Regions from separate parts of the Streptosporangium sp. NPDC023825 genome, predicted to be linked through region 2. Evidence: riboswitches for the same ligand, from Rfam matches in the RefSeq annotation. Region 2 holds a riboswitch; each other region holds the start of a gene.
The links. A riboswitch is a leader RNA that binds a small molecule or an ion and turns the genes downstream of it on or off. The one in region 2 is predicted to bind cobalamin.

Region 1 (4,841 bases), on a different contig from region 2:
CGACGGGCAGCTCGACCAGGCGGGCGGGCCGCACGGCGCCGTCCCGCGCTCCCCCGGACCGCACGGCGCCGTCCCGCGCTCCCCCGGACCGCGTGATGCCGGGCTGAACGGTGGCGGGCCGAGCGGTGGCGGGCGGGGTGGGCCGGTCGCCCGGTTCGGTACGGTCCTCGTGCGGCCCGTCCGGGCAGCCGGGGTCGGGGGCGGCGGGGTCGCAGGAGAAGCGACAGCCGGTCACCACCTCGACGGGTGGCAGGAGCGCGGCCAGCGCCCGCACGACCGTGGACTTGGCGGTGCCCTTCTCCCCCCTGACCAGCACTCCCCCGACGCGGGGGGAGACCGCGTTGAGGATCAGCGCGAGTTTCAGGTCCTCCAGCCCCACGATCGCGGTGAAGGGATAGCGGGAGTCACGCACCTTCGGGATCTCCTGTCCGTCTCGTCGAATCAAAGGGTCGCCGGGCGCTCGAACCGTCATGGCAAGTAACTGAGCCGCCAGCGCCCGCCGCGCCCGGTGAGCGTCACGCGGGCCAGCGGCGCGACGTCGACGCGCCAGAAGGCCTGGGCGGGGGCGCCGAGGGCGTGGACGACCGCGGCGCGGATGACCGCCGGGTGGGTGACCGCGACGGTCCTGCCGGGGGCGCGGACGGCGAGCCAGCCGGACACCCTGGCCAGGAGCGCGGTGACCGGCTCCCCGCCGTGCGGCGCCGCGCCGGGGTCGCCGAGCCAGGAGGCGAGCGCCTCGGGTTCCGCGGCCTCGACCTCGCCGAGCGTCATCCCGCTCCAGCGGCCGTAGTCGCAGTCGGCCAGCAGCGGGTCGTGCTCGGCCCGCAGGCCGAGCGCCGCCGCCGTCTGGACGCAGCGCAGCTCGGCGGGGCAGGCCGCGGGACCCGGGCCGAGGTCCCGCGCCATCCCCTCGGCCCGGCGCAGGCCGGGTTCGTCGAGTGGTTCGTCACCCGGGAACGCGGCCCGTACCGTCGCCGAGGTGGAGGCGTGGCAGACCAGGAGCAGGCGGGTGACCCCCGAGGGGGTCGTCACACCGGGCCGCGCCCGCGGGCGGCGAAGGCGAACAGCGCGCCGACGCCGGCCCAGAAGACCACCTGGGTCCCCATGGAGGCGACCCGGAAGTCCCACAGGAGGTCGGCGGGGAAGCCCCGGGGCACCTCCGAGATCTCCGGCAGGAGGATCCAGGCCGCGACGACGGGGACCAGGAGGGTGGCGCCCGCCGACAGCCAGCGCACCCACGGTTCGCTCCGCGAGGCGTAGCGGTAGGCGGCGACCGCGGCGGCGACGGCGAGGATCCCGATGACCACCGCGACCAGGTACAGCACGGTGCGCTGGTCGATGGTCTCCGGGTCACCGACGGCCGGCGGGTTGGCGGGGTACTTCACGAAGGGGATGAGGACCACGGAGGTGAACGCGGCGGCGGCGAGGGTGACCGCGAGCACCGGTTCCGAGCGGGGGCCCGCCCGGCCGCGTACGGCCGCGTAGACGAGGGAGAACAGGCCCCCGACCGCCAGGCCGTACAGGCCGAGGGCGAGGAAGAGCCCGAAGCGCTGCCCGTCCCTGCTGACCAGGGCCTCCTCCTCGTCGTGGGAGTGGGCGGCGGTCCCGGTGTCGTCGTGTGGTCCGGCCGGGGCGGCGGCCGCGGCCGCCTCCTCCAGCGCGATGGCCTGGTCGATGCGAGGTTCGCCGACGGTGTAGGCGAAGACGGCCGCGAGCAGCCCTGCGAGCAGTCCGACGACGAGGCCCCGGACGATGAGTTTGGTGATCACCTGTGGCTCAGTGGCACGGCACGCCGAGCAGGTGACGCCCGTCGTGCATGAGTTCGTGCAGGTAGTTCCCCGCCTGTGAGATCGCTCCCTGGTCGAAGGTGACCAGGTAGGCGAGGAGCAGCAGCACCGGTACGGCGAGCAGCCAGCGGGTGAGCGAGGGCCATGGGATGGGCTGGGTGTGCGGTGCCGAGATCTGGCTCACGGCTACCTCCTCCGGGATTGACGCGTCCCTTTTCGTAGGTCGGTGGCGGCCGAGTGTGACCTGGCTTCCGGCTCCTGGGAGCCGGTTACAGTGGCGCGACCGCACCGGAGTTTCACCGGATTTCCCTCGCACCGCCACAAAACACCCGGAACGTATCCCGGTTCTCTGTCCCCCGTCAATCCGGGTGTCCGGTTTGACGGGCTCCGGCCGTCACGGGGTGCGGGCATGACGAGGGGGGAGGCGGCCCGGCCGGACCGCCTCCCCCCTCGCGTGAGTCACTGCTCGCCGGTCAGCGCCGTCACCAGCTCCGCGGCGGTACGGCAGCGGTCGAACAGCTCGCCCACGTGTGCCTTGGTGCCGCGCAGCGGCTCAAGGGTGGGGACGCGCTGCAGCGACTCGCGGCCGGGGATGTCGAAGATGACCGAGTCCCAGGAGGCCGCGGCCACCGACTCGCTGTACTGGCTCAGGCAGCGGCCGCGAAAGTAGGCCCGGGTGTCGTTGGGCGGCACCTCGATGGCCCGCTGGACCTCTTCCTCGGTGACCAGGCGCTGCATGCGGCCCCGTGCGACCAGCCGGTTGTAGAGCCCCCGGTCGGGACGGATGTCGGAGTACTGGAGGTCGACGAGCTGCAGGCGCGGATGCGACCAGGGCAGGCCGTCACGGGTGCGGTAGCCCTCCAGGAGCTCCAGCTTGGCCACCCAGTCGAGCTCCCCGGACAGCTGCATCGGGTCCTCCGCCAGACGGGTGAGGACCGACTCCCAGCGCTCGAGGATGTCCTTGGTGGGCTCGTCCAGGCCGTTGGCGCTGCGCTCCTCGGCGTACTTGCGGGCGAGCTCCAGGTACTCCATCTGCAGCTGCACCGCCGTCAGCCTGCGGCCGTCGCGCATGGAGATCTCGTACTTGAGCGTGGGGTCGTGCGAGACCGCGCGCAGGGCCTGGACGGGGTTGTCCACGGCCAGGTCGCGGGTGAAGTAGTTGTCCTCGATCATGGCCAGGACGAGCGCGGTCGACCCCAGCTTCAGGTAGGTCGAGATCTCCGACATGTTGGCGTCGCCGATGATGACGTGCAGGCGGCGGTATTTCTCCGGGTCGGCGTGGGGCTCGTCCCGGGTGTTGATGATCGGCCGCTTGAGCGTCGTCTCCAGGCCCACCTCGACCTCGAAGAAGTCGGCCCGCTGGCTGATCTGGAAGCCCTCGCCCCGGGAGTCCTGGCCGATGCCGACCTTGCCCGCGCCGGTGACGACCTGCCGGGAGACGAAGAACGGCGTCAGGTGCCTGACGATGTCGGCGAACGAGGTGGCCCGGCGCATGAGGTAGTTCTCGTGACAGCCGTAGGAGGCGCCCTTGTTGTCGGTGTTGTTCTTGTAGAGCTGGATCGGGGCGTTGGCCGGCATCGCCGAGGCGCGGACCGCCGCGTCGTGCATCACCCGCTCGCCCGCCTTGTCCCAGATCACCGCCGCCCGGGGATTGGTGCACTCGGGCGTGGAGTATTCGGGGTGGGCGTGGTCGACGTACAGCCGGGCCCCGTTCGTGAGGATCACGTTCGCCAGGCCGAGGTCCTCGTCGGTCAGCTGGCTCTGGTCGGCCACTTCCCGCGCGAGGTCGAACCCCCGTGCGTCCCGCAGCGGGTTCTCCTCCTCGAAGTCCCATCGCGCGCGCCGAGCCCTCGCGGCCGAGGCCGCCAGATAGGCGTTCACGACCTGAGAGGAGGTCACCATCGCGTTGGCCCCCGGCTGTCCGGGCACGGAGATGCCGTACTCGGTCTCGATGCCCATCACCCGCCGTACCGTCATGCGCACCCTCTGTTCGTCAGGGACTGATTCTCTCCGTGGTATCTATTCCCGACCCTAGACCCTTCACTATGCCCGGTGGTCGGACAGTTATGGCACCGAAGCCTTTTCGCCCGTTGCGAGGGGGATCGAGGAGAGCGCGGGGAGCTGTGACGGGGACGGGGATGCGGCCCTTCTCCGCCTCCTGGACTTGACGAACTCCTGAAGCGGACGCTCGGCCAACCGGTACACCAGGTAGGAGAACGCCATCGCGGCCAGCACGGTGACCAGCGCGGTCAGCGGGGGCGGCAGCACGTCCCGCAGGGCGGGGACGATCAGGACCGCGGCCGGGGTGTGGAACAGGTAGAGCGGGTAGGTGAGCGCGCCCAGGACGACCAGGCCGCGCCAGCGCAGCCACCCCAGCCAGCCGAGCGCCACCATCGCCATGAGCACGTAGAAGCCGATCACGGTGGCGGCCACGGCCCACTCGGGCACGGGCATCGCGGCGTAGCCGACGTTCTCGATCCGCCCGGCCACCCGGTCGATCGCCGCGTTCACGGCCAGGCCGCCGCTGATCCCGGCGAGGCACCACAGGACGAGCCTGGGGCCGAACTTCGTCATCAGGAAGAACGCCATGCCGCCGACGAAGTACGCCGCGTACTTGGGCATGACCACCAGGTCGACCCAGGCCTCGTCGCTCCCGGTGAAGAACCCGGCCGCCAGCAGCCAGACGCCCATGAAGGCCAGGCAGCGGTTGAGCGTCACCCCGGCGATCACCAGGATCGAGATCAGCACGTAGAAGCGGAGCTCCACCCACAGCGACCAGTAGACGCCGTTGGCGTCGTAGACGCCGAAGGCCCGCTGGAGCATCGTGAGGTTGATCCCGTACTCGCCGAGGCCGAGCTTGGGGTCCAGGGCCGTGGCGGCCGTCAGCCCGTAGACCGCGGCGGTGACGGCCACGCTGACCCAGTAGGCGGGGAAGAGCCGCACCAGCCGGGAGAGGGCGAACGCCCCCAGGCCCCGCCCCCAGATGCTCATCAGGATCACGAAGCCGCTGATCATGAAGAACAGCTCGACGCCGAGGATGCCGAGCCCGGAGAG
Region 2 (4,841 bases):
GGGCAGGCGCCGCCGGGTCACCCCGGAGGCGACCATCATGGCGTCGCAGAGCACCGGCGCGCCCGCGCGCAGCGCCTCGCGCGCCGAGGCCACCACGCCGGGTGACCAGCGCAGATCGCTCACCAGGTCGACCATCCCGCAGGCATGGATCATGCGGACCGCGACCCGGGCGACGTCGGCGGGCAGGCCGGACAGGTCGGCCTCCGCGCGGATGGTGGCGAAGGAGCGGCGGTAGATCTCCGCGCCGTCGCGGACGTAGTCGATCACAGTTCCCCTCTGGCGGCCGCCAGCGCGGCCGCGGTGTCCTCGATGCCGGAACAGGTCAGCTCGGTGCCGTCCAGCTCCAGGCGGTAGCCGTCACCGGTGGCGACCACATCCGCGACCCGCCCTCTCGGACGGCCGCAGCGCCTGCCGCAGCCCGCCCAGTGCACGGGGAGCGTATCGGTGCCCGGCCCGCTCCCGGACGGCGGGGCTGACGGCGGGGCCGCGGACGGCCCGCTCCCGGACCGCTCCCTTCCCGGCTGTACGGCCGTGGGCGGTGCGGTCGTGGATGGCGCGGGCGGCGGGACGGCGGGCGGCGAGGTCGTGCCGACGGCTGCGGCGGTAGCTGTGGTGGTGGCGATGGCTATGGCGGCGGCCGCGTCGGCCTGGACGTCGGCCAGGGACTTGGCGCAGCCGGGGCGGCCGGTGCAGGCCGTCACCCCGATCCACGGCGAGGCGGGGTCGACGACCAGCCCGGCGGCCTCCAGCCGGGCGGCCGTGCCCGCGACCTCGGAGCGGTCCAGGCCGGGCAGGACCACGCCACGCCAGGGCGTGAGCCTGATCTCCCCGCCCGAGGCGGCGTCCGCGAGCAGCAGCGCCAGCGCGGAGGTCAGCCGCCCCAGCGGGATCGCCACCCCGAGCGCGACCCGCGCGCCCCCGGCTCCGGTGCCGTTCCCGTTCCCGTTGCCGACGCCGTCCCGGGTGTCGTCCCCGGTGCCGCTCGCGGGACCCGTCTCTCCTCCGGCGCCGGTTTCGCTCCCCGTCCCGTCCGTGCTCCCGATGACGCCGACCGGCCCGAGGGACACGACCCGCGGCCTCACCGGGACGAAGGGCGTCGTACCGGGAACCCCGAGGGCGGTTCGCACGCGGGCGGCGATCAGGGCGGGGCCGTCGGGGAGTTCGGCGATCCGCCAGGCGGTGACGTCCCGGGTGGCCAGCTCGTCGAGGAACGCCTCGGCGGTGGCGAGCAGGGCGGTCACGGCTCCGGCGAGCGGGACGCGCAGGCCGGTGTCGGTCCCGGCGAGGATCAGCGCGGCCTCGTCCGGCCCCGTGAGCAGGACCCCGGCGTCCGCGCCCAGGCCGGCCACGTCCCCCCGGCCGTCGTCGAGGGCGAACATGAACCGTCCCGGCAGGGAGGCGAGGGCGGGGCGGGCGCACAGCCGCCGGTCCAGCTCGCCGATCAGCGGTGTGACGTCGGCGATCCCGCCGCCGTCCGGATGGTCCGGACCGTTCGTTCTGCCTGGAGCATCCGCGCCGCCCGGCTCGCCCGGTTCGCTCGGCCCGGTCGGTCCGCTCAGCCTGCTCGACCCGCCCGGTTCGCTCGACCCGCTCGACCCGCTCGACCCGCTCGGCCCGGTCGGTCCGCTCGACCCGGCCGGTCCGTCCAGTCCGGTCAGCGGGGAGGCGAGGATGTTGCGGATCCGCTCGTGCGTCGCCGAGGGCAGCAGGCCCGCCCGCGCCATCCGCGCGGCGAACCCGTTCCCCGTGCCGTCCCCCGTACCGCTGTCCGGATCCTCCGGGCCGAGACCGCGCACCTGGACGTTCGCGCGGGAGGTCAGCTCGATGACGCCGCCGCCGTACGCCGCTGCGGCCTCGGCGAGTTCGCGCAGCTGGAAGGGGGTGAGACGGCCTCCGGGCACGCGGACGCGAGCCAGGCCGCCGTCCGCGGCGGCATGGACCTGAAGCGCCCCGGGACACGCGTCGAGTCGCGATCGTCCGGAAAAGTCGGCAATGGACACTCGAAGGATGTTAACGCCAGTTTCTTGCAACGAACCGGACTGCCGTAGTGTCATCGGTGGCGACGGCAAAGGGAGGAAGCCGGTGTGAATCCGGCGCGGTCCCGCCACTGTAACCGGGGAGCGAACCCCACCCGGGCCACTGTCCGACGACGGGCGGGAAGGCCGGGGTGAGCACCGATCCGGGAGCCAGGAGACTCCAGCCGTCGCGGCCGACGACGACCCGGGGCGAGGACCCCGAGGGAGGAAGCTCCGTGCGCTTTTCGCCGTTCCCCCGCGACACCGTGGCATCTCCGTTCCTCCGTGATGCCGCGCGTTCTTCGCTGTTCTCCCGCAGCACGGCGGCATCACCGCCGCCCCGCCCCGCCGCGCGCTTTTCCCCGTTCCCCCGCCACGCCGTGGCATCCCCGGGCCGTACCGCCCTGCCTGTCCTGGAGTGTGGCGCGTGATCCTCCTGCTCTCGACCTCCGACACCGACCTGCTGAGCGCCCGCGCGAGCGGCGCCGGCTACCGGCTCGGCAACCCCGCCAGGCTCGCCGCCGCCGACCTCCCGCCGCTGCTGGAGGGCGCCGACCTGGTCGTGGTCCGCCTGCTGGGCGGGCGCCGCGCCTGGGAGGAGGGACTGGACGTCCTGCTCGCCGGCCCCCGGCCCGTCGTCGTGCTCGGGGGCGAGCAGGCGCCCGACGCCGAGCTGATGGAGCTGTCCACGGTGCCCGGCGGGGTCTGCGCCGAGGCGCACGCCTACCTCGCCCACGGCGGCCCGGCCAACCTGACCGAGCTGCACCGTTTCCTGTCCGACACGCTGTTGCTCACCGGCCACGGTTTCGCCGCGCCCGAGCCCACCCCCACCTGGGGGACGCTGGAGCGCGAGGCGCGCGACCAGGGCGGTCCCGTCGTCGGCGTGCTCTACTACCGGGCCCACCACGTGGCCGGCAACACCGCCTTCGTCGAGGCGCTCTGCTCGGCGATCGAGGACGCGGGCGCGCGGGCGCTGCCGGTGTACTGCGCCTCCCTACGCACCGCCGAGCCCGGCCTGGTGGAGGTCCTGCGTACGGTGGACGCCCTGGTGGTGACCGTGCTCGCCGCGGGCGGCACCCGTCCGGCGACCGCGTCGGCGGGCGGGGACGACGAGGCCTGGGACGTCGGCGCGCTCGCCGAGCTGGACGTGCCGATCCTGCAGGGCCTGTGCCTGACGAGCAGCCGGGCCTCCTGGGAGGAGAACGACGACGGCCTGTCCCCGCTGGACGCCGCCACCCAGGTCGCGATCCCCGAGTTCGACGGGCGGATCATCACGGTGCCGTTCTCCTTCAAGGAGATCGACGAGGACGGGCTCACCGTCTACGTGGCCGACCCCGAGCGGGCCTCGCGGGTGGCGGGCATCGCGGTGCGCCACGCCGCGCTGCGGCACATCCCGCCCGCCGAGCGGCGGCTGGTGCTGATGCTGTCGGCCTACCCCACCAAGCACGCCCGCATCGGCAACGCCGTCGGCCTGGACACCCCGGCCAGCCTGGTGCGGCTGCTGGCCGCGCTGCGCGAGCGCGGGTACGACATCGGTGCCGAGGACGAGCTGCCCGGGGTCACCGGGCAGGACGGCGACGCGCTCATCCACGCGCTGATCGCCGCGGGCGGGCAGGACCAGGACTGGCTCACCGAGGAGCAGCTCGCCGGGAATCCGGTGCGCATCGCGGCGAGCCGGTACGCCGAGTGGTACGCCACCCTCCCGGCGGACCTGCGCGCCCGGATGGAGGAACACTGGGGCCCGGCGCCCGGCGAGCTGTTCGTGGACAGGTCGCGCGACCCGGAGGGCGAGATCGTGCTGGCCGCGCTGCGCTCGGGCAACGTGGTGGTCATGGTGCAGCCGCCGCGCGGCTTCGGCGAGAACCCCATCGCGATCTACCACGACCCCGACCTGCCGCCCAGCCACCACTACCTGGCCGCCTACCGCTGGCTGGCCGACGGCTTCGGCGCGCACGCCGTGGTCCACGTGGGCAAGCACGGCAACCTGGAGTGGCTGCCCGGCAAGTCGGCGGGCCTGTCGGCCTCCTGCGGCCCGGACGCCGCGCTCGGCGACCTGCCGCTCATCTACCCGTTCCTCGTCAACGACCCCGGTGAGGGCACCCAGGCCAAGCGCCGCGCGCACGCCACCCTGGTCGACCACCTCGTCCCGCCGATGGCCCGCGCCGACAGCTACGGGGACATGGCCAGGCTGGAGCAGCTCCTCGACGAGCACGCCTCCATCGCGGCGATGGACCCGGCCAAGCTGCCCGCGATCCGCGCCCAGATCTGGACGCTGATCCAGGCCGCCAGGCTCGACCACGACCTCGGCGTCGCCGACCGCCCGCACGACGCCGAGTTCGACGACTTCCTGCTGCACATCGACGGCTGGCTGTGCGAGGTCAAGGACGTCCAGATCCGCGACGGCCTGCACGTGCTGGGGGCCGCTCCCGAGGGGCGGCCGCGCGTCGACCTGGTGCTGGCCATGCTCCGCGCCCGGCAGATGTGGGCGGGCAGCGAGGCGCTCGTCGGGCTGCGCGAGGCCCTCGGCCTGGCCGAGGACGGCAGCGCCGGGCGGATCGGCGTCGACGAGGCCGAGACCCTGGCCCGCGCCCTGGTCGAGGCCATGGAGCGGCGCGGCTGGGACCCATCGGCGGCGGGGGAGGTGACCGCCGAGGTCCTGGGCCGGGCGGACGCCCCGGCAGAGGGCGCCGGTTCGACCGGCACGAACGCGACCGCTCAGCGCGGCGTACCCGGTTCGACCGGCACGAACGACGCGACCGGTCGAAGCGGCGTACCCGCCTCCGGGGGAGCGGCCGTCGCGCGCGGCGTGGACGTCGGGACGGTGGA
Region 3 (4,841 bases), on a different contig from region 2:
AGTTCCGCTACCGCAGCCCGGTGGTGGAGGCCGACACCCTCTACGTGGCGATCAGCCAGTCGGGGGAGACCTACGACACCCTCGCCGCCGTGCAGGAGCTCAAGCGCAAGGGCGGCAGGGTGCTCGGCATCGTCAACACCGTGGGCAGCGCGATCGCCCGCGAGTGCGACGGCGGGGTCTACCTGCACGCGGGTCCCGAGGTCTCGGTGGCGAGCACCAAGGCGTTCACCTCGACCGCCGTGGCCTTCGCGCTGCTCGCGCTGCACCTGGGCCGGGTGCGTGACCTGTCTCCCGCCGACGGCCGCAGGATCTGCGACGGCCTGCGGAGGCTGCCGGACCAGATCAAGGAGATCCTGGCGCTGGAGCCGCAGATCAAGGAGCTGGCGGGCAGGTACGCCGAGTCGCCGAGCATGATGTTCGTGGGCCGGGTCAGGGGTTACCCGGTGGCCCGCGAGGGCGCGCAGAAGCTCAAGGAGATCTCGTACGTGCACGCCGAGGCGTACCCGGCCAGCGAGCTCAAGCACGGGCCGCTGGCGCTGATCGGCCCGGACATGCCGACGGTGGCGATCGTCCCCGACGACGAGCTGCTGGACAAGAACCTCACCACGCTGGGCGAGATCCGCGCCCGGGGCGGCCGGGTGCTCATGGTGGGCCATCGCACGGCCGACCCCAAGCTGGCCGACGACTGCGTCGTGGTGCCCAAGAACGAGACCGAGCTGGACCCGATCCTGCTGTCGATCCCGCTCCAGCTCTTCGCCTACCACGCCGCTGTGGCGCTGGGCCGGGACGTCGACAAGCCGAGGAACCTGGCCAAGAGCGTCACGGTGGAGTGAAACCACGGCCCCTTCCGTCCCCGCCTCCGCGCCCCCGTCCCCGGCCTGCCGGGGGCGGGGGCGTTCCCCGGAGCCCTCGCGAGACGATCGTCTCCGGTACCCGGATTCACAGCGTCTTTTCCGGTGGCCCGTGTCCGAATGTGGATCACCGGAAGTTCCGGCATACCCCACTTCATCACAGAAAGTGAGGGGAAAGTAACCTATGGTATAGGGGGTTCTTGGGGGAAGGGGCGCTTATGCGCCGTAGGGGGTTTTTCGCACTGGCGGCGGGAGCCGCGGTCGCCGCGGGGTGCGGGGCGGACGGCGGCGCCGACCCGGGGGTGAGGCGCCTGTTCCTTCTCGAGCCGACCGCCGACGGCCACGGCTGGGACGGGATCGCGGGCAGGCTGGCGACCGTTCTGGTCCAGTCGGGACTGGCGCGTACCGCGATGGCCGTCGAGCGGGCGGGGGCCCTGGGCTCCGCGCCGCGCGACGCGTTCGGCGCCTTCCGCGGACCCTTCGCGCGCGAGGGCAGGCTGCTCGTCACCGCGATGCCGATGGTGGCCGCCGCGGAGATCGCCAACACCGCGGCCGTGGTGAGCGCCGCCACCCCCGTCGCCCGCCTGGTCGGCGACTGGGCGGTCCTGGTGGTCCCCTCCGGCTCCCGCCTGCGTACCTTCGAGGACTTCGTCGCGCGGCTGCGGCACGACCCGGCGGGGCTGACGGTCGGAGGCCGGTCGGAGGGCGGCTCCGACCACGTGCTCTACGGCATGATCGGCAAGTGCCTGGGGGTGGACACCCGGCTGCTGGAGTACGCCGGATTCCTCGCCCCCGAGGACGCCGCCGAGGCGCTCCACGTCGGCCGGGTGGCGGCCCTGCTGGGGTCGGCGCGCGCCCTGCGGCCCGAGATCGCCGCGGGCCGCCTGCGGCCCCTGGTGGTCTCCTCCGGCGGCCGGATCGACGGGATCGACGCGCCGACGCTCCTGGAGGTCGACGTCCGCCTGGAGTACAGCGACTGGTGCGGCCTGCTGGGCCCCAAGGGCATGAGCCCGGGGGACCGGGACGCCGCTATCGCCCTGTGTGACAGGATCGACGCCGCGCCGCGCTGGCGTGCCCTGTGCGCGTCCCGTGGCTGGAGCCGGGTCTACCTCAGCGGCGACGAGTTCCGCCAGTGGCTCTCCACCGAGACGGGCCGCACTCGCGGCGTGCTTCACGAGCTCGGACTGTTGAAGTCCTCCGACACAACCTGTTGGGGTAGTTGCGTCCGACGCCCCTAGATGTAGGATCCTGCTCGTTGCTGGTTCGCCCCGCGAGGGGCGAGGCAAGAGGGAACCCGGTGAGATTCCGGGACTGCCCCGCAGCGGTGAACGGGAACGAAAGCCGTCATTGAGCACTGGGTGAACCATGCCTGGGAAGCGACGGCCGGTAGGCATGTGCGATGCGCCCGTGAGTCCGAAGACCTGCCGGTGACGTGAACGTCCAGGGCCTCGTGGGAGGGTCCGCGGAACGAGGCGATCCGGCGTGCCCGGGATCGCTCGCGGACGCGTGCCCATCCGGCGAAGCCGTACGGGGAAGTCCGATCGAGCGAGGGGCACTACGTGACACAGGCATTGGCGGAGACCGCGGCGGGTACCACGGCGGGGAACGCGTCGGACGACCGCAGGCTCGCCATCGACGAGGCGGCCGCCCGGGTGATCACCGATCCCGGGAACTCCAGGGTCGCCGCCGCGATGCTGGCCGAGCTGATCGCCGACGAGGCCGCCGAGCACGGCGTCCGCGACTTCTCCGAGTCCATCGCCGCGACCCACGAGGCGGGGCTGATCCAGGACGGGCTCGCGGAGTTCGTGGCCGCCCACGCCGGGGTGCTGGACGCGCTGGCCGACCCTGGGGCCGACGCCAGGTTCGAGTACTTCGGGCTGCGTACCGTCTACGACCGCTACCTGCTGCGCCACCCGAGGACCCGCAAGGTCCTGGAGCGCCCGCAGCACTTCTTCCTGCGGGTGGCCTGCGGCCTGTCCGAGACCGTCGAGGAGGCCGCCGAGCTGTACGCGCTCATGGCCACCCTGTCCTACCTGCCCAGCTCGCCCACGCTGTTCAACTCCGGCTCCCGCAGGCCCCAGCTCTCCTCGTGCTTCCTGCTCGACTCGCCCCGCGACGAGCTGGAGTCCATCTACGAGCGCTACGGGCAGGTCGCGCGGCTGTCGAAGTACGCGGGGGGCATCGGCATCGCCTGGACCAGGGTCCGCTCGCGGGGCTCGCTGATCCGCGGCACCAACGGCCACTCCAACGGCATCGTGCCCTGGCTGCGCACGCTCGACTCCAGCGTGGCCGCGGTCAACCAGGGCGGCCGGCGCAAGGGCGCGGCCTGCGTCTACCTGGAGCCCTGGCACGCCGACGTCGAGGAGTTCCTGGAACTGCGCGACAACACCGGTGAGGAGGCCCGCCGCACGCACAACCTGAACCTGGCCAACTGGATCCCCGACGAGTTCATGCGCCGGGTCGAGGCCGACGGCGTCTGGTCGCTGTTCGACCCCAAGGAGGTCCCGCACCTCACCGACCTGTACGGCGACGCGTTCGACGACGCCTACCGGGCCGCCGAGGCCGAGGGCCGCTTCACCCGGCAGATCCCCGCCCGCACCCTGTACGGGCGGATGATGCGCACGCTCGCCCAGACCGGCAACGGCTGGATGACCTTCAAGGACGCGGCCAACCGGACCTCCAACCAGACGGCCAGGCCGGAAAACGTCATCCACCTGTCGAACCTCTGCACCGAGATCCTCGAGGTCACCGGCGACGCGGAGACCGCCGTCTGCAACCTCGGCTCGATCAACCTCGCCGCCCACCTGACCGAGGGTTCCTCCGAGGACGGGATCGACTGGGCCCGGCTGCGCGCGACCGTCCGTACCGCCGTGCGGTTCCTCGACCGCACCATCGACCTGGGCTTCTACCCGACCCCCGAGGCGGAGGCGGCCAACCGGAAGTGGCGCCCGATCGGGCTCGGCGTGATGGGCCTGGCCGACGTGCTGTTCGCGCTGCGGCTGCCGTTCGACTCGCCGCGAGCCCTGGAGCTGTCCACCAGGATCTCCGAGGAGATCGCGCTCGCCGCCTACCGGACCTCCTCCGACCTGGCCGTGGAGCGGGGCCGCCACCCCTCGTACGAGGAGACCAGGGCCGCCGCCGGGGTGCTGCACCCCGACCACTACGGGGCGGCGGGATCCGCGGAGTGGGCCGAGCTCAGGGAGCGGATCGCCGGGACCGGCCTGCGCAACTCGCTGATGATCGCGATCGCGCCGACGGCCACGATCGCCTCCATCGCGGGCTGCTACGAGTGCATCGAGCCGCAGGTATCCAACGTCTTCAAGCGCGAGACCCTCTCGGGGGAGTTCCTCCAGGTCAACCGCTATCTCGTCCGCGACCTGCAGGCCCGCGGCCTGTGGACCCCGCTGATCCGTGACGCGATCAAGCGCGCCGACGGCTCCGTCCAGGACATCCCGGAGATCCCCGCCGACCTGAAGGCGCTCTACCGGACCGCCTGGGAGCTGCCGCAGAAGGCGCTGATCGACCTGGCCGCCGCGCGCACCCCGTACATCGACCAGTCGCAGTCGCTGAACCTCTTCATGGCCACGCCGACCATCGGCAAGCTCTCCTCGATGTACGCCTACGCGTGGAAGTCGGGCCTCAAGACCACCTACTACCTGCGCTCGCGCCCGGCCACCCGGATCGCGCAGGCCACCGTGGCGGCGCCGGTCGCGCAGGCCGTCCTCGACCCCGAGGCGATCGCCTGTTCCCTGGAGAACCCCGAGTACTGCGACGCCTGCCAGTAGCCGTCCCGGTTCCCCGAAGCTTTGAGAAAGGCGTTTTCCCGATGTTGCTCGACCCCGGCATGGATCTCACCCTGCGGCCGATGCGCTACCCCGAGTTCTACGAGCGCTACCGGGCCGCGATCCGCAACACCTGGACCGTCGAGGAGGTGGACCTCACCTCCGACCTGGCCGACCTGGCGAGGATGACGCCCGAGGAGCGCCACCT
Region 4 (4,841 bases), on a different contig from region 2:
TCGGTCTCGCCTCGAAGCCAGCGGAGTATGAGTACCGCGTGCCAGCACGGTGTCAATGCCCGGCTGCCTTTAGGGGTTCCGCGCAGGCGGGGTTCGGCCCGCAGCAGTCGCGCGAGATGCCGAATGAGCTCACGGGAGACGTCGAGCGTGGCACGATGGGGAATCACGCGGAGCCTTCCGGCCGCGCAGGGTTCTTGTGGTGAGACCTCTTCTATTGGAGGCTCCACACCCATTTCCGGCCGTCGACTACCTCTCCCGATAAGCCCGGAATTCCACCATTCACGCCTCGGAAATCCCAGCTGTCGGAACTATTCCGCTGAGATCACCTCATTGAATAGCTGAAACTTTCAGTGCCGTTGACGGCATTCGACGCCGATCGTATCGTTCGATCATCGCCTATGCGCGCGTCTTTCATCGCGCGAACTTCCAGACAGGAGGGGCCCATGACAGAACGGCGCGTCCGTCGGCGACGGCGCCTGACCATGTGGCTGGTGGCCGCCTTGTTCGGCGCGTTCACCGTCGTCACACCCGCCGACGCCGCCACCACCTGCACGCTGACGTTCCAAGCCAACTACTGGGGGACCGTCGGCGGGCAGTACAGGTGGCAGGTCGATGCGCAGCTGACCAACACCGGCACGACACCGTCGACCACCTGGGAGGCGGTCATCGACTTCCCCTTCTCGGCGGGCGCGGTCGTTCACCAGTTCTGGAACGTGAAGAGGTTCTCGACGAACGTGTGGAGACCGTCGTCGTGGAATGGCGCCATCCTGCCGAACAAGTACGCGAACTTCGGGTTCGAGATCCGCATGCCTATGACGACTACCTTGCCGCCTCTTCCCACTTCCAGTCAGTGCATCATCACCTATTGATGAAACGGGCGAGTCCATGGGGCTCGTCCGTTCGTCAGCTTTCGATGTGTCATGAGATGAGGGATTTCTCGTATTATCCGACGACGTCCGCCCGGGCGATGAACATGGCGTAGCCGTCGCCCGCGTAGGTCAGATCGGCGATCAGGTATTTGCCGTTGGCGAGGAACTTGATGGTGTCAATATGCGGCTCGGCAATAGTGATTATTTTATGAGAAAATTCATGGAATGATCCTATGAATACTTGAGAGTACTCCCTGTTTCCCCTTCCGCGCAACGTCAACGCAGAGGTCGCTTGGCCCTGAAAATGGATACGCCCCGAGTCGTGCTCGGGGCGTATGTTGCGGCACCTACTGGCATAGATACTTTGCGAGGAAGATCGACTCTGGTGGTGACAAGCAGTTCACGTATGCGTAAGTGATGAGCCAGCTCGGGTCGCAGTTCACCGCAGTCCGCGGTCGTTTCAGGTTGACTGGCCATACTCATAGGTTCAGGTTGAATCGACTGGGAGAGCACGATCCAAGCTGCTAACGTGCTTTGAGCGGAGATGTCGAGGACGTGCCCGTTGCAGGTCGGAAACGCCGAGGCCAGTCAGCAACGCCACAGGACATAGGCGTGATGGTCTTCAGCGTAGGGAAGCCGTGACGGGAACTCGTTCTGCTTCCTGCACACAGTCACCGCTGCTCGCGGCGCGTGAAAGACCAGGCGCAGCATGAAGGTGTCCAGTGTGAACTTGTCGGTGCCCTCCCAGTCGAACTGCCCGACCTGCCCTGGTGGAGCATCAGGGGAGGCGGTCACGCGGTCACGGCCCTCCTGGTCCTCGTACCACTCGACGAGGCGGACGTCCTCGAACCGAAAGACCACGACAGGTATCTTCGACAGTTCGGGCGGAGTCCACTGCGGATCGTAGACGGTGACCACCGAGGCGACTCGGCGATCTTGCGCTTGGACCACTCCCGTACAAGCGCGGCGTGCGGTACCAGTTCGGGAGGTACCAAAGGACTCCTTTCTCTCTGCGGAGTTCCCACGCCGTTTCGGGAAAAGGCAGGTGCCATCGGCAGGAATATGGAAAAGACCTGACTGCGCAGGAACGGCACTCGTCAGCGAGATCGATGGAGTGTTGAGGTCGCGCGACGGTGAACCAGTGAGCGCTGCCTCCACTGCTGGTCTGCCGTCGGCCGGGTTCCTTGGTGCGTGGCTGGTCTGCTGGAGGGGGTCGTGTCTGGCATATGCTCGTGGCGCGGTTGGTTCTCCCGGTGTCGTGTTGGTGTCGGGAGTCGTAAGAGGGAACCCGGTGTGATTCCGGGGCTGCCCCGCAGCGGTGAGTGGGAACGAACGCCGTCATCGGCACTGGGTGCGTGTCATCTGGGAAGCGACGGTCAGTAGGAGTTGAGTGTGATGCCCGCGAGTCCGAAGACCTGCCAGCCGCCCGTGCGCCGTCCGGTGTGCGGTGATCCGTGGCCTCGTGGGAGGGCCTGGGATGGGTCTTTCCTGGGTGTTCCTTCCGCGTGGCCGTGGGTCGGCATGGCATGAGCCGAGGGAAGGACGCCATGAGCAAGGTCACCACGACCGTTTTGGGTTATCCCCGTATCGGGGGCCGTCGCGAGGTGAAGCGGGCGACGGAGGATTACTGGGCCGGGCGCATCGACGCGGCCGGCTTGCAGGAGAGGGCCGCCGGGGTGCGGCAGGGGGTGTGGCGGGAGCTGTTGGAGGCGGGGCTGGATGCGGTGCCGTCCAACACCTTCTCGCTGTATGACCACGTGCTGGACACCACCGTCATGATGGGAGCGGTACCCGAGCGGTTTTCCGGGGCGGCCGATCCGTACTTCGCGATGGCCCGCGGTGCCGAGGGGGTCGCGCCGCTGGAGATGACCAAGTGGTTCGACACCAACTACCACTACCTGGTTCCGGAAATGGGCCCCGAGACCCGGTTCCGGCTCGACTGGAGCAAGCCGCTGGCCGAGTACGCCGAGGCGCGGCGGCTGGGTGTCGAGACCCGGCCGGTGCTGGTCGGGCCGCTGTCGTTCCTGCTGCTGGCCAAATCCACCGAGCCCGGCTTCGCGCCGCTGCGGCTGCTGGACGGCCTGCTGGAGACCTACGCCGAGCTGCTGGAACGGATGGCCGCGGCGGGGGTGGCCGAGGTGCAGCTGGACGAGCCGGTGCTGGCCGCCGACCGTACGGACGAGGAACTGGCCGCGCTGCGCCGGGCCTACGCGCGGCTGGGGGAGCTCAGCAGCCGCCCCCGGCTGCTGGTGGCCACCTACTTCGGTGAGATCGGGCCCGCGCTGGAGATTCTGGCCCGCAGCCGGGTCGAGGCCGTCGGCCTGGACTTCGTCTCGGCGCCCGGCAACCTGGAGGCGCTGGCCGCAGCCGGTGGGCTGCCCGGCAAGACCCTTGTCGCCGGGGTCGTCGACGGCCGCAACGTCTGGCGTACCGACATCGCGAAGGCGCTGGCGACCTGCGCCGCGCTGCTCGGCCTGAGCGACCGGCTGGTGGTGAGCACCTCCTGCTCGCTGCTGCACGTCCCGCTCGACCTGGACGCCGAGACCTCGCTGGACCCGCGGCTGCGCGAGCGGCTGGCCTTCGCCCGGCAGAAGGTCGACGAGGTCGTACGGATCGGCCGGGCGCTGAACGGCGAGGAGGTCGTCACGGGGGAGAGGGACGTCGAGCGGTTCCTCAACCCCCGGGTGCGAGCCAGGCTGGACGCCCTGGGCGAGGGCAGCCCGCGCGCCCCGCACGCCGAGCGGCTCGCCGTGCAGAACGCCGACCTGGGCCTGCCGCCGCTGGCCACCACCACCATCGGCTCCTTCCCGCAGACCGGCGAGGTGCGCCAGGCCCGCGCCGCCATGCGCTCGGGCGACATCGACAGGGCCGGGTACGAGCGCAGGATGGAGGCCGAGATCGACCGCGTCATCGCGCTGCAGGAGGACATCGGCCTGGACGTGCTGGTGCACGGCGAGCCAGAACGCAACGACATGGTCCAGTACTTCGCCGAGATGCTGGAGGGCTACGCCGCCACCGAGCACGGCTGGGTGCAGTCGTACGGCAGCCGCTACGTCCGCCCGCCGATCCTGTTCGGCGACGTCTCCCGTCCCGAGCCGATGACGGTGCGCTGGGCCTCCTACGCGCAGTCGCGGACGAAGAAGCCGGTCAAGGGCATGCTCACCGGCCCGGTGACCATGCTGGCCTGGTCGTTCGTCCGCGACGACCAGCCGCTGGGCGAGACCGCCAGGCAGGTGGCGCTGGCGCTGCGCGACGAGACCCGCGATCTCGAGGCGGCGGGCATCAGGATCATCCAGGTCGACGAGCCCGCGCTGCGCGAGCTGCTGCCGCTGCGGCGGGCCGACCGCGAGGTCTACCTGGAGTGGGCGGTCGCCGCGTTCCGGCTGGCCACCAGCGGGGTGGCCGACAGCACGCAGATCCACACCCACATGTGCTATTCGGAGTTCGGGGAGATCATCGGCGCGATCGGCGACCTGGACGCCGACGTGACCAGCGTCGAGGCGGCCCGCTCCCGGATGGAACTCCTGGACGACCTGCGCGCCTTCGGCTACGCGCGCGGCATCGGGCCCGGCGTGTGGGACATCCACTCGCCCAGGGTGCCCTCGGTCGGGGAGATCGAGGCCGCCCTGCGTACGGCCGCGGCCTCGGTGGATCCGGCCCTGCTCTGGGTCAACCCCGACTGCGGCCTGAAGACCCGCGGCTATCCGGAGACGGAGGCCAGCCTCAGGAACATGGTCGAGGCCGCCCTGCGTGTCCGCGAGGAAGCGGTCTAGAGCCTGTTCAGAGGCTCGATCATGAGGTTGGGGTGAGGAGCCTCAGCCACATGATCGAGCCTCGGAGACAAAGGCCGGTCTCGTGGCCTGCCAGGCCGGCCCGCCGATCGGTCTTCTCCGGGGCGACCGCGGTGATCCGGGGCGACCGCGGTGATCCGGGGCGACCGCGGTGATCCAGGTCGATCGCGGTGATCCGGGT

Region 1: linked by a shared signal. The riboswitch ahead of AB0G15_RS07705 (CbtB domain-containing protein) and the one ahead of cobN (cobaltochelatase subunit CobN) in region 2 are both predicted to bind cobalamin.
Region 3: linked by a shared signal. The riboswitch ahead of AB0G15_RS23550 (ribonucleoside-diphosphate reductase subunit alpha) and the one ahead of cobN (cobaltochelatase subunit CobN) in region 2 are both predicted to bind cobalamin.
Region 4: linked by a shared signal. The riboswitch ahead of metE (5-methyltetrahydropteroyltriglutamate--homocysteine S-methyltransferase) and the one ahead of cobN (cobaltochelatase subunit CobN) in region 2 are both predicted to bind cobalamin.

The regions. Positions count from the first base shown of each region.
Region 1 covers NZ_JBFAAE010000006.1:38,264-43,104, forward strand. The annotation lists gene AB0G15_RS07690 (VWA domain-containing protein) at 1-412, opposite strand, end outside; gene AB0G15_RS07695 (histidine phosphatase family protein) at 469-1,032, opposite strand; gene AB0G15_RS07700 (CbtA family protein) at 1,029-1,769, opposite strand; gene AB0G15_RS07705 (CbtB domain-containing protein) at 1,777-1,971, opposite strand; cobalamin riboswitch at 2,006-2,135, opposite strand; gene dop (depupylase/deamidase Dop) at 2,247-3,764, opposite strand; gene AB0G15_RS07715 (acyltransferase) at 3,852-4,841, opposite strand, start outside.
Region 2 covers NZ_JBFAAE010000087.1:9,560-14,400, forward strand. The annotation lists gene AB0G15_RS40155 (precorrin-8X methylmutase) at 1-267, opposite strand, end outside; gene AB0G15_RS40160 (precorrin-3B synthase) at 264-2,000, opposite strand; cobalamin riboswitch at 2,073-2,197, shown strand; gene cobN (cobaltochelatase subunit CobN) at 2,443-4,841, shown strand, end outside.
Region 3 covers NZ_JBFAAE010000027.1:84,549-89,389, reverse strand. The annotation lists gene glmS (glutamine--fructose-6-phosphate transaminase (isomerizing)) at 1-833, shown strand, start outside; gene AB0G15_RS23555 (tripartite tricarboxylate transporter substrate-binding protein) at 1,070-2,089, shown strand; cobalamin riboswitch at 2,094-2,295, shown strand; gene AB0G15_RS23550 (ribonucleoside-diphosphate reductase subunit alpha) at 2,411-4,636, shown strand; gene AB0G15_RS23545 (ribonucleotide-diphosphate reductase subunit beta) at 4,678-4,841, shown strand, end outside.
Region 4 covers NZ_JBFAAE010000060.1:20,798-25,638, reverse strand. The annotation lists partial or broken gene AB0G15_RS34925 (transposase family protein) at 1-167, opposite strand, end outside; gene AB0G15_RS34920 (cellulose binding domain-containing protein) at 444-869, shown strand; gene AB0G15_RS34915 (hypothetical protein) at 1,458-1,787, opposite strand; cobalamin riboswitch at 2,115-2,307, shown strand; gene metE (5-methyltetrahydropteroyltriglutamate--homocysteine S-methyltransferase) at 2,417-4,642, shown strand.